3 regions of the Aneurinibacillus thermoaerophilus genome follow, and region 3 is predicted to be linked to each of the others. Evidence: riboswitches for the same ligand, from Rfam matches in the RefSeq annotation. Region 3 holds a riboswitch; each other region holds the start of a gene.
The links. Region 3 has a riboswitch for S-adenosylmethionine ahead of K3F53_RS09305 (alpha/beta hydrolase). Riboswitches for the same ligand answer to the same signal wherever they lie in the genome.
Positions count from the first base shown of each region.

Region 1: it holds a riboswitch for S-adenosylmethionine, as region 3 does, so the genes downstream of both, K3F53_RS03725 (MetQ/NlpA family ABC transporter substrate-binding protein) here and K3F53_RS09305 (alpha/beta hydrolase) in region 3, are expected to answer to the same signal.
Region 2: it holds a riboswitch for S-adenosylmethionine, as region 3 does, so the genes downstream of both, K3F53_RS04415 (methionine ABC transporter ATP-binding protein) here and K3F53_RS09305 (alpha/beta hydrolase) in region 3, are expected to answer to the same signal.

Region 1 covers NZ_CP080764.1:688,365-692,607, forward strand. Annotated here, with positions in the region: gene trmL (tRNA (uridine(34)/cytosine(34)/5-carboxymethylaminomethyluridine(34)-2'-O)-methyltransferase TrmL) at 20-484, shown strand; gene K3F53_RS03720 (HAD family hydrolase) at 649-1,374, shown strand; SAM riboswitch class I at 1,462-1,575, shown strand; gene K3F53_RS03725 (MetQ/NlpA family ABC transporter substrate-binding protein) at 1,724-2,527, shown strand; gene K3F53_RS03730 (antibiotic biosynthesis monooxygenase family protein) at 2,866-3,171, shown strand; gene K3F53_RS03735 (PrkA family serine protein kinase) at 3,500-4,243, shown strand, end outside.
Region 2 covers NZ_CP080764.1:809,964-814,206, forward strand. Annotated here, with positions in the region: gene K3F53_RS04400 (PaaI family thioesterase) at 1-388, shown strand, start outside; gene K3F53_RS04405 (PaaI family thioesterase) at 430-819, shown strand; gene K3F53_RS04410 (thioesterase family protein) at 885-1,292, shown strand; SAM riboswitch class I at 1,604-1,714, shown strand; gene K3F53_RS04415 (methionine ABC transporter ATP-binding protein) at 1,816-2,580, shown strand; gene K3F53_RS04420 (methionine ABC transporter permease) at 2,573-3,235, shown strand; gene K3F53_RS04425 (MetQ/NlpA family ABC transporter substrate-binding protein) at 3,249-4,088, shown strand; gene K3F53_RS04430 (fatty acid--CoA ligase) at 4,111-4,243, shown strand, end outside.
Region 3 covers NZ_CP080764.1:1,782,974-1,787,216, reverse strand. Annotated here, with positions in the region: gene yneA (cell division suppressor protein YneA) at 63-350, opposite strand; gene lexA (transcriptional repressor LexA) at 578-1,201, shown strand; SAM riboswitch class I at 1,377-1,484, shown strand; gene K3F53_RS09305 (alpha/beta hydrolase) at 1,554-2,378, shown strand; gene K3F53_RS09300 (hypothetical protein) at 2,485-2,775, opposite strand; gene K3F53_RS09295 (phospholipase A2 family protein) at 2,892-3,536, opposite strand; tRNA gene K3F53_RS09290 (tRNA-Cys) at 3,566-3,639, opposite strand; gene K3F53_RS09285 (hypothetical protein) at 3,619-3,879, opposite strand; gene K3F53_RS09280 (helix-turn-helix domain-containing protein) at 4,137-4,243, opposite strand, start outside.

The DNA of each region.
Region 1 (4,243 bases), 1.1 Mb from region 3:
AGATGAGGTGAACAGGTGAATGGCGTTTAACATCGTGTTGCATGAGCCGCTTATACCGGCCAATACGGGCAATATCGCCCGCACGTGTGCGGCGACCGGGACAAAGCTTCATTTAATCGAGCCGCTCGGTTTTTCCACGGACGATAGATATTTAAAGCGGGCAGGGCTTGATTATTGGCATGCGGTCGATATTACATACTATAAATCGTTCGCCGATTTCGCAGCGCAGCACAGGGAAGGACGGCTCTTTTTTGTCGAGACGAGTGGAGCGAGATACCATTCCGAGGTAGAATACAGGGATGGTGATTTTTTTGTTTTCGGTAAGGAAACAACCGGTATTCCGCAAGAGATTCTTTCGCAATATCCCGGACAAACGATACGCATCCCGATGGGCGATGCGACTCGTTCACTTAATCTGTCTAATACAGCGGCGATTGTATTGTATGAAGGTCTTAGACAAATAGGTTACCCTGGCATGAAGTAAAACGGGATACAGAAGTTTGGAGGTATATATTATCGAAGGAATAAATTCCGCATGTTCATTATTATCGACCGTGCGAAACAGACAGGCTGCAATTATCGGGATTTGTACAAGAATAGAAAGAGCATATCGCTCAGCAGTGGAAACAGTAAAAGGAGGATCCGGGAATGGCGGAAAGAGCGATGCTATTTGATCTGGACGGAACGTTGTTGGCATTGGACACAGAAGCTTTTGTTCACAGGTATATGAAGAGGCTGGGGGAATATACCGCTCATATTGTCGATCCGGAATTGTTGGTCAAGTCTGTGTGGCAGGCGACCAAGTACATGATGACAGATGACAGGGCAGAACGGACGAACGAAGAGATTTTCCGTGACCATTTCCTTTCGTTGTGCGGCTTAGAACAGGAAGCCATCTGGCCTGTGTTTGATAAGTTTTATGCGGAAGAGTTTCCGCGGTTGAAGGAAGATATTGAACCGCACCCGTACGCGCTTCAAGTCGTAGAGGAAGCGAAAAAGCAGGGCTACAAGCTTGTTGTGGCTACCAATCCGATATTTCCCGACGTTGCTATTCGCGAGCGGATGAAGTGGGCTGGTCTCAAGGAAAATGATTTTATTCATGTAACCGTTTTTGAGTCATCCCATTATTGTAAGCCGAACCCAAAATATTTCCTGGAAATTTGTGAACGGATTGGCATAAAGCCGAAGTATGCTATCATGGTCGGCAATGATATGCAACAGGATATGGTAGCGGCGGAAGTTGGTTTGAAGACATTTCTTGTCGAAGATTACAAGATTGATCGCGGTGTGCCACAATACCGGGTGGATGCTTCCGGTACGCTGCAAGAGCTGTACGATCAACTTATTTCACGCAACGGAATTTTTTCCGAATAATTAACAAAAACATTTTATTAGAAAAATAATTGACAAGAGTGCATAAGACACGTAATATAGTTCTCAGCATAATAATTAAATATTTCTCGCTTATCGAGAGAGGCGGAGGGACTGGCCCAATGAAGCCCGGCAGCGGATTTTCCTTGAGCGGAAAATGCTGTGCCAATTCCAGCAGGATTTTTCTATCCTGGCAGATAAGAGTTCGAGGTTAAGATATAACCCCTCTTCGCTCTGCCGGAGAGGGGTTTTTGTATCACGCATATCGGGCCCATGTGCGCGATACGAACCGACACCTTTGCCAGACATAGAAAATTAGAAATGAATTGAGAGTAAAGAGGGGTAAAAGACGATGAAAAAATGGATTGTATCTGTCGTTTTGTTGCTCACCGTCGGTTTGCTCGCGGCATGCGGCGGGGAAGGTAATGGGAAGAAAATTGTGGTCGGTGCAAGCTCTGTTCCGCATGCGGAAATTCTTAAGTTTGTACAGGATAAATTAAAAGAGCAAGGCGTGGAGATGGAAGTAAAAGAATTTACAGACTATGTGCTGCCGAACACGGCGCTTGAAGAAAAACAGCTTGATGCGAACTATTTCCAAACCATTCCTTATCTTGAAGATTTCAATAAAAAACATGGCACTCATATCAAAGCATTGGATGGCATTCACTTGGAACCGATGGGACTGTACCCAGGCAAAGAAAAGGCGCCTGAACCGAAACAAGGTGCAGTTGTAGCGATTCCAGACGATGTATCCAACGGTGCACGCGCATTGAAATTGCTGGAATCGAAAGGCTGGATTAAACTGACGCCCGGCAAAGAGCTAAACAGCTTGACGAAACAGGATATTATCCAGAATCCGAAAAAGATCAAAATTACGGAAATGCAAGCTTCCATGCTGCCGCGGGCGATCAATGAAGTGGATTACGCAGTCATTAATGGAAACTACGCGATGGAAGGCGGTCTGACGTTCGACCAGGCGCTTGCGGTAGAAAACAAAGATTCCGAGGCCGCCAAAACGTTTGCTAACATTATCGCTGTTAGAGAAGGCGATGAAAACCGCGAGGAGATTAAGAAGCTGATTCAAGTACTGAAATCAGACGATGTGAAGAAGTTTATCGAAGAAAAATATAAAGGTGCAGTTATTCCGGTATTCTAAGAAGCGAGACAACCGGCTTGCCCTTTTTGCCTAACGCAAGAACTCCGCTCTTTATAAAAGATGCGGAGTTCTTATATTTCATAGTCCCCAAGTTTTGTCTTCGTTATAACCAGCTGTGAAGATCGCACCAAGTAACATGACTGAGACAAGCAAGATGATAACCATTTCTTTGTCTCCTTTCCCAAGCCTATTTCATCTTTATTATAATGGATTGTGTCATACTTTGGAATATCGCAGAAAAGACAATCTTGTTAAAGATAATGCGCTTACATTGGAAATTAACGGAGTGATTTGCTATATTGAAAAGGAGCGATACTTTACGGAGGTGAGCTTTACAAATGTATGTTGTGATGAATGTGTTGCAAGTCCCCGCTGAAGGCAAGGAGCGGATGGCAGAGATGTTTGCTAAAAGCGTGGAGCGGATGAAACAGGTACCCGGTTGTCTGGAATTCCAGTTTTTAAGCGCAAAAGGTGCGGACAAGCAGATCGTGTATACGAAATGGGATAGTGAAGAATCGTTCCGAGCGTGGACCGAAAGCGAAGGATTTCGTCAGGCTCATGCGCACGCTTCCAACAATAATCCGGCTACCGGATCGCAACTGGAAATTTACGAAGTGTTGCATGGTGCTACATACGACAAATAAATTGAATCGGGATATAAGTTGAAACACCAGACCTATAGCGGGGCTGGTGTTTTTTAATACCCTGCCTGCAATTTTTGCTTAAGCAGTGATTCTACATTCGGGTCGTTCCGTCATATATATATAAATACTAATAAGAACTACTGGCTTAACTTTATACAAATGGTCATATGTTATAGCTGGAATAGCAAGGGTTTTTGCAAGTATGTAAGCCGGATAAAAATCTTTATGGTGAAAAACCTGCTAGCATGTCATCTGCATTTTCAGAATAAGATAGTAAAAAGCGCCCTAAGAATGACCATTCCGTAGAAGAAAAGGAGAGGAGTGCCCGATGGATATCCTGAAGCGGATTGCAGAACACCGTGCACGTGAAGAAAAGATAAAATGGGAAGGAACATTCGCTGAGTACTTAGAGATCGTAAGAAAGAATCCGCACGTGGCCCAGACCGCACACGCCCGGGTGTATAACATGATTAAGCACGCCGGGATTGAATATAATGAAGACGGCACGAAACGATATAAATTTTTTAGCGATGAAATTTTTGGCCTAGACCGTGCGATTGAGAAGTTGGTGGAGGAGTATTTCCATTCAGCCGCTATGCGTCTTGATGTTCGTAAGAGGATTTTGTTGTTGATGGGACCGGTCAGCGGAGGAAAATCAACCATTGTTACGATGCTTAAGCGCGGCCTTGAACAGTATACACGCACCGATGAAGGAGCGGTATACGCGATTAAAGATTGCCCGATGCAGGAAGATCCGCTACATTTGATACCGCATGAATTGCGCCCGGAATTCGAAAGGGAGCTTGGCATTAAGATTGAAGGTAATCTGTCTCCATATAACCAGATGCGTCTTGAAACAGAATATGGCGGTCACATCGAAGATATGCCAGTCGAACGCATCGTTTTCTCGGAAGCAAAACGGTGCGGCATTGGAACATTTAGTCCGTCTGATCCGAAATCGCAGGATATTGCCGATCTTACGGGAAGCATCGACTTTTCAACGATTATAAAGTATGGCTCCGAATCTGACCCGCGCGCGTATCGTTTTGACGGGGAATTGAACAAAGCGAAT
Region 2 (4,243 bases), 970 kb from region 3:
GCGCCATTTAGGAATCCGGCTGGTTGAACTTGGAGAGGGAACGGCTGTGGCGGAAGTAGACGTGCGTGAGGAAATGTTGAATGCGCATGGCACAACACATGGAGCCGTCATTTTTGCGCTGGCTGATTTTGCGTTTGCTGCGGCCTGCAATTCATATGGACGTCCATGCGTGGCGTTATCGATGAACGTTCAGTATATGGCTCCAAGTGGAAAGGGCGCACGGTTACGTGCAGTAGCGACAGAAAAGAAAAAAACAGCACGCGCCGGTTTTTACCAAATCGAGGTGGAACACGACGGCGAAAGCATCGCTCTGCTTGACGCGGTCGCTTACCGCAAGAGTGGGTTTTTTCTTGAGGAAATCGGACAGAACGCAGCTAATGAAGAGTAACAGGACGCGTTGGCAGCGCTGGATTGGCAGGAGAGACTACCATGAAATCAAACAATCGTTTTAACCAATATCTTGGTATTGAAATCGAGCACCAGGACGAAAATAGCTGCACGGCAGTGCTTCATATTCGCCCGGAATTGTACAATAGTATCGATGGAGTGGTGCATGGCGGAGTGACAAGCACGCTTGCTGATGTGGTCATGGGGCACGCGGCCGCGCCTCATGTTAACGGTGTGCAGCAGTGCGTAACATTGGAGAGCAAAATCAACTATTTGGCGCCTGCTAGGGGAAATAAGCTGATCGCACAATCTAGGGTAATCAAGCGCGGAGGCCGTACTATTATCATGCAAGCGGAAGTGCGCACGGACGATGGGGAGCTGGTTGCCGTCGCGCTTGGCACATATGCCCGTGTAAAGACAACTCCACAGTGATGTGGAGTTGTCTTTACATTCGTATAAGAAAGTATATGTTGCTTTATAAGGAAGGAGAAGAACGGGTGAAAGGATTACAACCGGGAGAGACAGAGACGTTGGAAATTGTCGTGCAGGACGATATGCGTCCTACGTTTGACGGCAACGTGGTTCACGATGTAATGTCGACCGTGACTATGATTTATTATATGGAAAAAGTCGGACGCCATGTTATTTTGCCTTACCTTGAAGAGGGGGAGGAAGGAGCCGGATACGAAATTCAGGTTAAGCACATTGGGCCTGCGGTGGTGGGGCAACGGGTAAAATTTACAGCCTTATGTACGGAAGTTACTCCGAAGCGAGTCGTTTGTGAAGTGACCGCGGAAACATCAGAAAATATTGTTGGTACCGGAATTTTTACACAGGCGATTTTTAAAAAAGAAAAAATGGAGGCACGTATCACGGAGTTACGGCAAACCATTGCACAAAAATAATGAAACAGGAAGACCGTGGAATTTTCAATCGCGGTCTTTTTTATCGGATCATTAACAACCTTATCAAAACAAATATTGCTACTATTCGATATAGTATTAAGAATTAAATGTAAATTTATTGACCGCGAAAATATACAGCTACTATAATCAATATAAATATGGTGTTATCTGCATATACAATGATAAACTGTGATGGTTTTTATATGTCTCAGCAATGTAGGAGAAAATTAAAAAATCTATAATTCCTAGTTGACATTATGGTTTAATGTGTTAGAATAAAATCAACAAATTGAAAAGGCAAATGATTAGGACTCTTATCCAGAGAGGTGGAGGGACTGGCCCAGTGAAGCCTCGGCAACCATCAAAGAAACTCTTTGACACGGTGCCAATTCCAGCAGCGCTCGCGCGCTGAAAGATGAGAGGTCCGGCAAACTTGTGATGAGTGTACGCCGACCTCTTGCAGCGCAGGAGGTCGTTTTTATTTCCCCTTGTGCAATCTAGGAGGAATAAAGGAGTGAGGAGTATGATTAAATTACAGAGTATTAGTAAAAGTTATACCACACCGAACGGGACATTTCAGGCAGTAGCTCCAACGTCGCTGCATGTGGAGCCAGGGGATGTGTACGGTATTATCGGGTTCAGCGGTGCTGGTAAGTCAACTTTGCTTAGACTGGTTAATTTGCTGGAGCGACCGGACGAGGGAAAGGTATATGTGGATGGTCAGGAGTTAACCGGTCTATCAAATCGAGAGCTGCGCAAAGCGCGCCAGTCCATCGGCATGATTTTTCAGCATTTTAATCTGTTGAATAATCGGACGGTGGCGGACAATGTGGCGTTTCCGCTAGAAATAGCCGGTCTTCCAAAAGAAGAGAGAAAAAAAAGAGTACAGGAGTGCTTGGAGATTGTAGGGCTGGCCGAGAAGGTGGACAGCTATCCTGCCAAGTTGAGCGGGGGACAAAAGCAGAGGGTCGCTATCGCCCGGGCGTTGGCCAGCCGGCCGAAAGTGCTGCTATGTGATGAGCCTACCTCAGCGCTTGATCCGCAGACGACGCGTACCATTTTATCTTTTCTTAAAGAAATCAACCAAAAGCTAGGCGTAACGATTCTCATCGTCACGCATGAAATGAGTGTAGTGAAAGAGATTTGCAACAAAGTAGCAGTCATGGAAAGAGGTCATCTCGTCGAAAAACTTTCGCTTTCTGAACGGGAAGTAAAGCCGAAAACTGAAATCGCCCAGCTATTATTCGAAGAGGAAACAGGCAAGGAGAGAGGGATAGCCAATGTTTGATAATGTGATTGCTTTATTGCCGGAAATTGGGGTTTCTATCGTAGAAACTTCTATTATGGTCGGCATTTCAATAGGCTCAGCGCTTTTGCTTGGCATGCCGCTGGGGGTTCTGCTTTTTCTGACAGGTAAAGGACAATTGCTGGAAAGCCCCATTTTATTTCGAATTTTAAGTTCGCTCGTTAACATTGTCCGATCGTTTCCCTTTCTTATTTTGCTCGTGGCATTGATTCCGTTGACGCGAACATTGGTCGGAACGACGATCGGTCCGGTGGCTGCGGCTGTTCCGTTGTCGATTGCAGCCATTCCATACTTTGCACGTCTGGTGGAGCAATCGCTTCGTGAAGTTTCGAGAGGAGTTATTGAAGCCGCGGTGGCAATGGGGGCGTCTACATATCAGATTGTTTGGAAAGTGTTATTGACAGAAGCGCGCGCTGGGCTTACGCTCGGACTCACAGTATTGATTGTCAGTTTTCTTTCCTATTCTGCGATGGCCGGCGTTGTCGGAGGCGGAGGGATCGGGGATTTAGCGATTCGCTTCGGCTACTACCGATTCCAGACGGATGTTATGATTGTGACCGTGCTTTTATTGGTGGTGCTTGTACAAGTCATTCAATTTGCGGGCAATCGTCTTGCACATTATCTTGATAAACGTTAAGGGAGAGATCTTTGTGAAACAAAAACCGTTTATTCTTATTGCATTAATTTCATTAATAGTAATCTTTTTGACAGCTTGCGGAGGACAAGAGAGCGAAACGGCAACAGGAAAAACGCAGGGGAACAGTAAAGAACTGGTTATTGGTGCGACGGCGGGGCCGTATAGTGATCAGGTGCGTTTAGGAATTAAACCTATTTTAGAAAAAAAAGGATACAACGTGAAGATTGTTGAGTTCAACGATTACGTGCAGCCGAACCAGGCGCTGGCTGAAGGTTCGCTGAATGCGAATGTGTTTCAACATGTCGTGTATTTGCAGAACTTTGCGAAAGAGCATAACTTGGATATTCAAGATGTTATCCAGGTTCCGACGGCTCCGATCGGCATTTACTCGCATAAGCATAAAACACTGGAAGAAGTGCAGCCGGGAGCGACCGTTTCGCTTCCGAATGATCCTACTAATCAGGCCCGCGCGCTTGTCATGATGCAACATTTCGGTTGGATCAAGTTAAAAGAAGGTGTAGATCTGCTTCGCGTATCGGAAAAGGATATCGTGGAGAACAAGAAAAATATCAAGCTCCTGCCGCTGGAAGCAGCCCAGCTTCCGCGCTCGCTTGAAGACGCAGACTACGCATTTGTCAACGGGAACTTCGCCATCGCATCGGGCTTGAAACTTACGGAAGCGCTGGCGCTCGAAAAGATTCCGGATCAATATATGAACGTGGTCGCTGTGAAAACGGCGGACAAAGACAGCCAGTTTGTTAAAGATTTAATCGAAGCATATAAATCTCCGGAGTTTAAAGAAGTTATCGAGAAAGAATTCCAGGGATTTGTCAAACCTGATTATTTAAAATAAGCACATAGGGGGGAAGAAAACGATGAGCACAACAATCGGAGATGTTCTTGAATGGTCAGTCCGTAATTTTCCGGATAAAATTAGCTTAATTTATGAATACGAAACGAAGCATCACCGCTGGACATATACAGAATTGAATCAAAAAGTAAACCAAT
Region 3 (4,243 bases):
AAAAAAAGAAGAGAGAACCTCTTATATATCAAGCGTTTTCTCTCCCCACAATCTTTTTTACTTTATTTAATCGGAATAATAATATGATCACCTGGATGTACAATGGCGCTGTCAAGCTTGTTCTCGCGCTGGATATAAAATAATAGCTCGTTAATGGACATGCCAGCCTTCTCATTATAACGATCAGCGATCGACCAGAGCGTATCGCCAGCTTCTACTATCACCTCAACACCAAGTGGGTTCGCTGGCTTATCGTTTCCGCCAATAGATGCAAACACAAGATTTGCCATGCCGAGGATACCCATACCGATAATAATTCCGATAAGTAATGATTTCTTGTTCATCTTCATCGTACTATCCCCCTTCTATTGTTTTCGCTTTCGTTATTGAGAGTTTATGCTTGTCTATGTATAATAGAACTGAATGAAAAAGAACATTTGTTCTTAGTTGTATATCAATATATTAATCAGAACAAGCGTTCTTGTCAACAAAGATTAGAACTTATGTTTGTATACTAGAACAAATGTTGATATAATTAAGAACAAGGAAGATTTCATAGAAAGAATGGGGTGTTAGTATGAAAAAGCTGTCCAGCCGTCAACTTGCCATCCTTGATTACATAAAGAAAGAAGTCAGGGAAAAAGGCTATCCGCCGTCCGTACGTGAGATCGGTGAAGCCGTGGGCCTCGCTTCCAGCTCTACGGTTCATGGACACTTGGCACGCTTGGAGAAAAAAGGACTGATTCGCCGCGATCCGACAAAGCCGCGCGCTATCGAAATTTTAGACGGGGAGCGCAATGAAGCTACAGACGCGTCCGTTAAGACTGTAACGATTCCCGTATTGGGGAAAGTTACGGCCGGTATGCCGATTACAGCGGTGGAAAACATTGAGGAATACTTCGTGTTGCCGGAAAACATGGTTGGAAATGATACGGTCTATATGCTGCGTGTGCAAGGAGAGAGCATGATTGATGCCGGTATTTTAGACGGGGATTACGTCATTGTTCGCCAACAACAAACCGCCAACAATGGGGACATTGTCGTGGCGATGACAGAAGAAAATGAGGCAACCGTTAAACGTTTTTTCAAAGAAAAAAATCACATTCGCTTGCAGCCAGAGAATCCGACGATGGAGCCGATTTTGCTTCCTGCAGTTACCATTCTTGGCAAAGTAATCGGGGTATACCGCAACATTCATTAAATCTAGAGAACTAAAGAAAGCAGCCTTTAAAGGCTGCTTTCTTTAGTTATGCGTGTTTTTGGCAAAAGAAATAATACCAACTATACAGGTTTGAATTTAAGTTTTTATTGACGTCAATAGCATCTATAGCTATACTTTAAGATAATATATCACATCTTTATACTTGGTTTTCTTGTTCTTATCAAGAGTGGTGGAGGGATTAGGCCCAATGAAACCCAGCAACCGGCGGATGCATTCGCAAGGTGCTACATCCTACAGGACATTTTGTTCTGAAAGATAAGAAAGGATCTTTTCTTCTCCTCCTTTCTTCTCTTCAGAAGAAAGCTTTTTATTTATTGAAGGAGGAAATAATATGGAACGCAGTATTACCATCGTGTATCAAAGTCTTGAACTTGTCGCCAGTGTGCATTATCCATGCGAAGAAAAAAGGAAACAAAAGGAGAAATGCTGGCCTGTAATTATTATCTGCCATGGATTTGTCGGTAATCGGATTGGGGTTAACCGCTTATTTGTTAAAGCGGCGCGCAGACTGGCAGCGGAAGGCTATTTTGTTCTGCGCTTCGATTATGCTGGATGCGGAGAAAGCAATGGCGAATACGGTTCTTACGGCATCGATAGTTTTATTGAGCAAACGCGTTATGTACTTGATTATGTACTAAGCATCGATTGTATTGATAAAACACGTGTGTTCTTGCTCGGCCATAGTTTGGGCGGTGCCATTGCCCGCTTGACTGCAGAACGAGATACGCGGGTAAATGCGCTGATTCTTTGGGCACCGGTAGCCCATCCGTTCGCGGATATTACCCGCATCATCGGCAACGATGCATATGAAGAAGCAATGCGAAACGGCGAAACGGAATACAGTGGCTACCGTCTTAAAAAAGAATTCTTCATTTCACTTGCAGAAGCACAACCGCTTGCATCTGGCGCTGGTTTTCTTGATGATGCACTTATTTTGCACGGGACACGCGACGAAGTCATTCCGGTTGACGCCTGCTATTTGTATGAAGGCGTATTGCGGCAGCAGATTACAGGGGAATGTCGTGCGATCACGCTTGAAGGGGCTGATCATACGTTCTCTACCATTTCTGCCTCCGAATTGCTTTTTGCTCATACCTGCTCTTGGCTACAGCAGCTTGAAACCCGGAAAAAGAATTGGAGCGACTGGATCATATGATAGTTGGGAAGGAAAAATGATCAAGTTTTTCGATTCTCAACTTTTCCTTTTCACTAGCTTGGTGGCGATGTGGTGGGACCCCAAATTATTGACTATATCAAAAACTTTAAGGACCAAAAAGAATAGTGCCCCAAATAAAGTAAAAAGGCGGAAAAAACAAAATAGCCATGGCTAAATTACCCCAAAGTCCTAACTTACTTAAATAGTTCATTTGTTTATTTTTTTCAAAGAAAAAGGCAGATATTCCAATTAGTAAACCTATTATATTACTTCCATAAAACAACACCCATTCAGATCCAAATAAGCGAAAACCACTAAAAAAGGCTATTATGGAAAAAACTAAAAACAAAAAAGAAACCAAACCTACAATATTACATGGAGATTTAATTTGATTCATAACAACACCTCAATCATTAGATTTAAATTTATTATATATCATAATTCAAGGAATTTTATCCAAAAAAAAGAAGTAGTGTTTAATACACTACTTCTGTAATGATTCTAATTACCTTTTTAAGTACAATTATATTCATACTGCTTAAGGAAATAAGCATTTATAATAATTGCCCATTCGCTTCCTTCATATACGTAAGGTGCTAAACAATGAATTAACTTTCTATCGCATTCACAATTAAAATAACCATTATTCCCATAACAATCATCGTGATGCTTACAGCACCAGTCAACAGGACTAATTGGTGTTCCAGACCCACACTTAGGACCGCAATAATTTCCATAAATACATGGAAGATCCATTAATTCTGTTTTATTATCAAGACTATCAATTTGATTAATTTTTTCGTTCATTATTTCTTGGATTTCTTGAAACTCATTTTCAGTATGTTGTTTGTTATATACAATACTAACTTGGTTGTCAATAACTTTATAACCAGTAGTTTCGATTATATCTCCTTTCTTTTCAATTTTACTCCCAAAAACTGATTCTACTTCAGACTCAGTAAAAAGAACTTTTATGTTCCCTAATTTGACCTCCAAAACATTTACAATAGTTTCCCCTTTTTTTAATGTAAAAGCTGTGGTTTTTGCTAATAAGATGTTGTCTTTAATTAATCCTTTCAAAAGGATATTAAAGTCTTTATTTTTTTTCGCTTGCTCAACCAACTGTTGCTCCTGAACATCGGATACAAACTGTTTCATAAGTTACACTCTCCTTATTAAAAATTTGGTGGAGGCGGTACTCGGATTCGAACCAAGGATTAAGGTTTTGCAGATCTTTGCCTTACCACTTGGCTATACCGCCAAAAAATTTTTTAGATAAATCACCCCTTTCCTTTCGACAATGACAAGATGTGAGGTTTGTCCCATAGTAAGTTCTGTAAAAATCTTTAATTTTCTTTACTTGTTTTGCAGCATCCATAGCTAACTCCTGAAAAAGTTTTTCCTCTCCATCTGAGCATATGTCTTGCAAGCATTTAGAGTATTGTGCTTGACTTCGCCTTGCTTCTTGGAAACAGCGAAACAATTTCTCTGGAGAACTCATGATATTTTCCCTCCTTTAGCTCTTTTGTGAAGTTCTACTATAGAAAAGGGAATCAAGGTGTAAAATAACAACCACTTTAAAAAAATAGAATTTTGGAATAACTCTAGTACTCCCTTTACTATAATCGCTTTTATTCCATACTTTAGGTGAACGAATGATTAGGTACTGGCTTCTATGTCTTAAAAGGGAATAGGTGATAAAGAAAACAACCAAAAAAAGAACCTTTTATGGAAGGAAGGTTCTTTTTGCATTTCTATTTACTTTTCACTATTCGCTCTCTCTAAAAACTCAAAAAATCCAGGTATATTAGATGTATCAAATCGTTGAATCGCCTTTATCATTTCAATCCGTAGTTCTTGTTCTA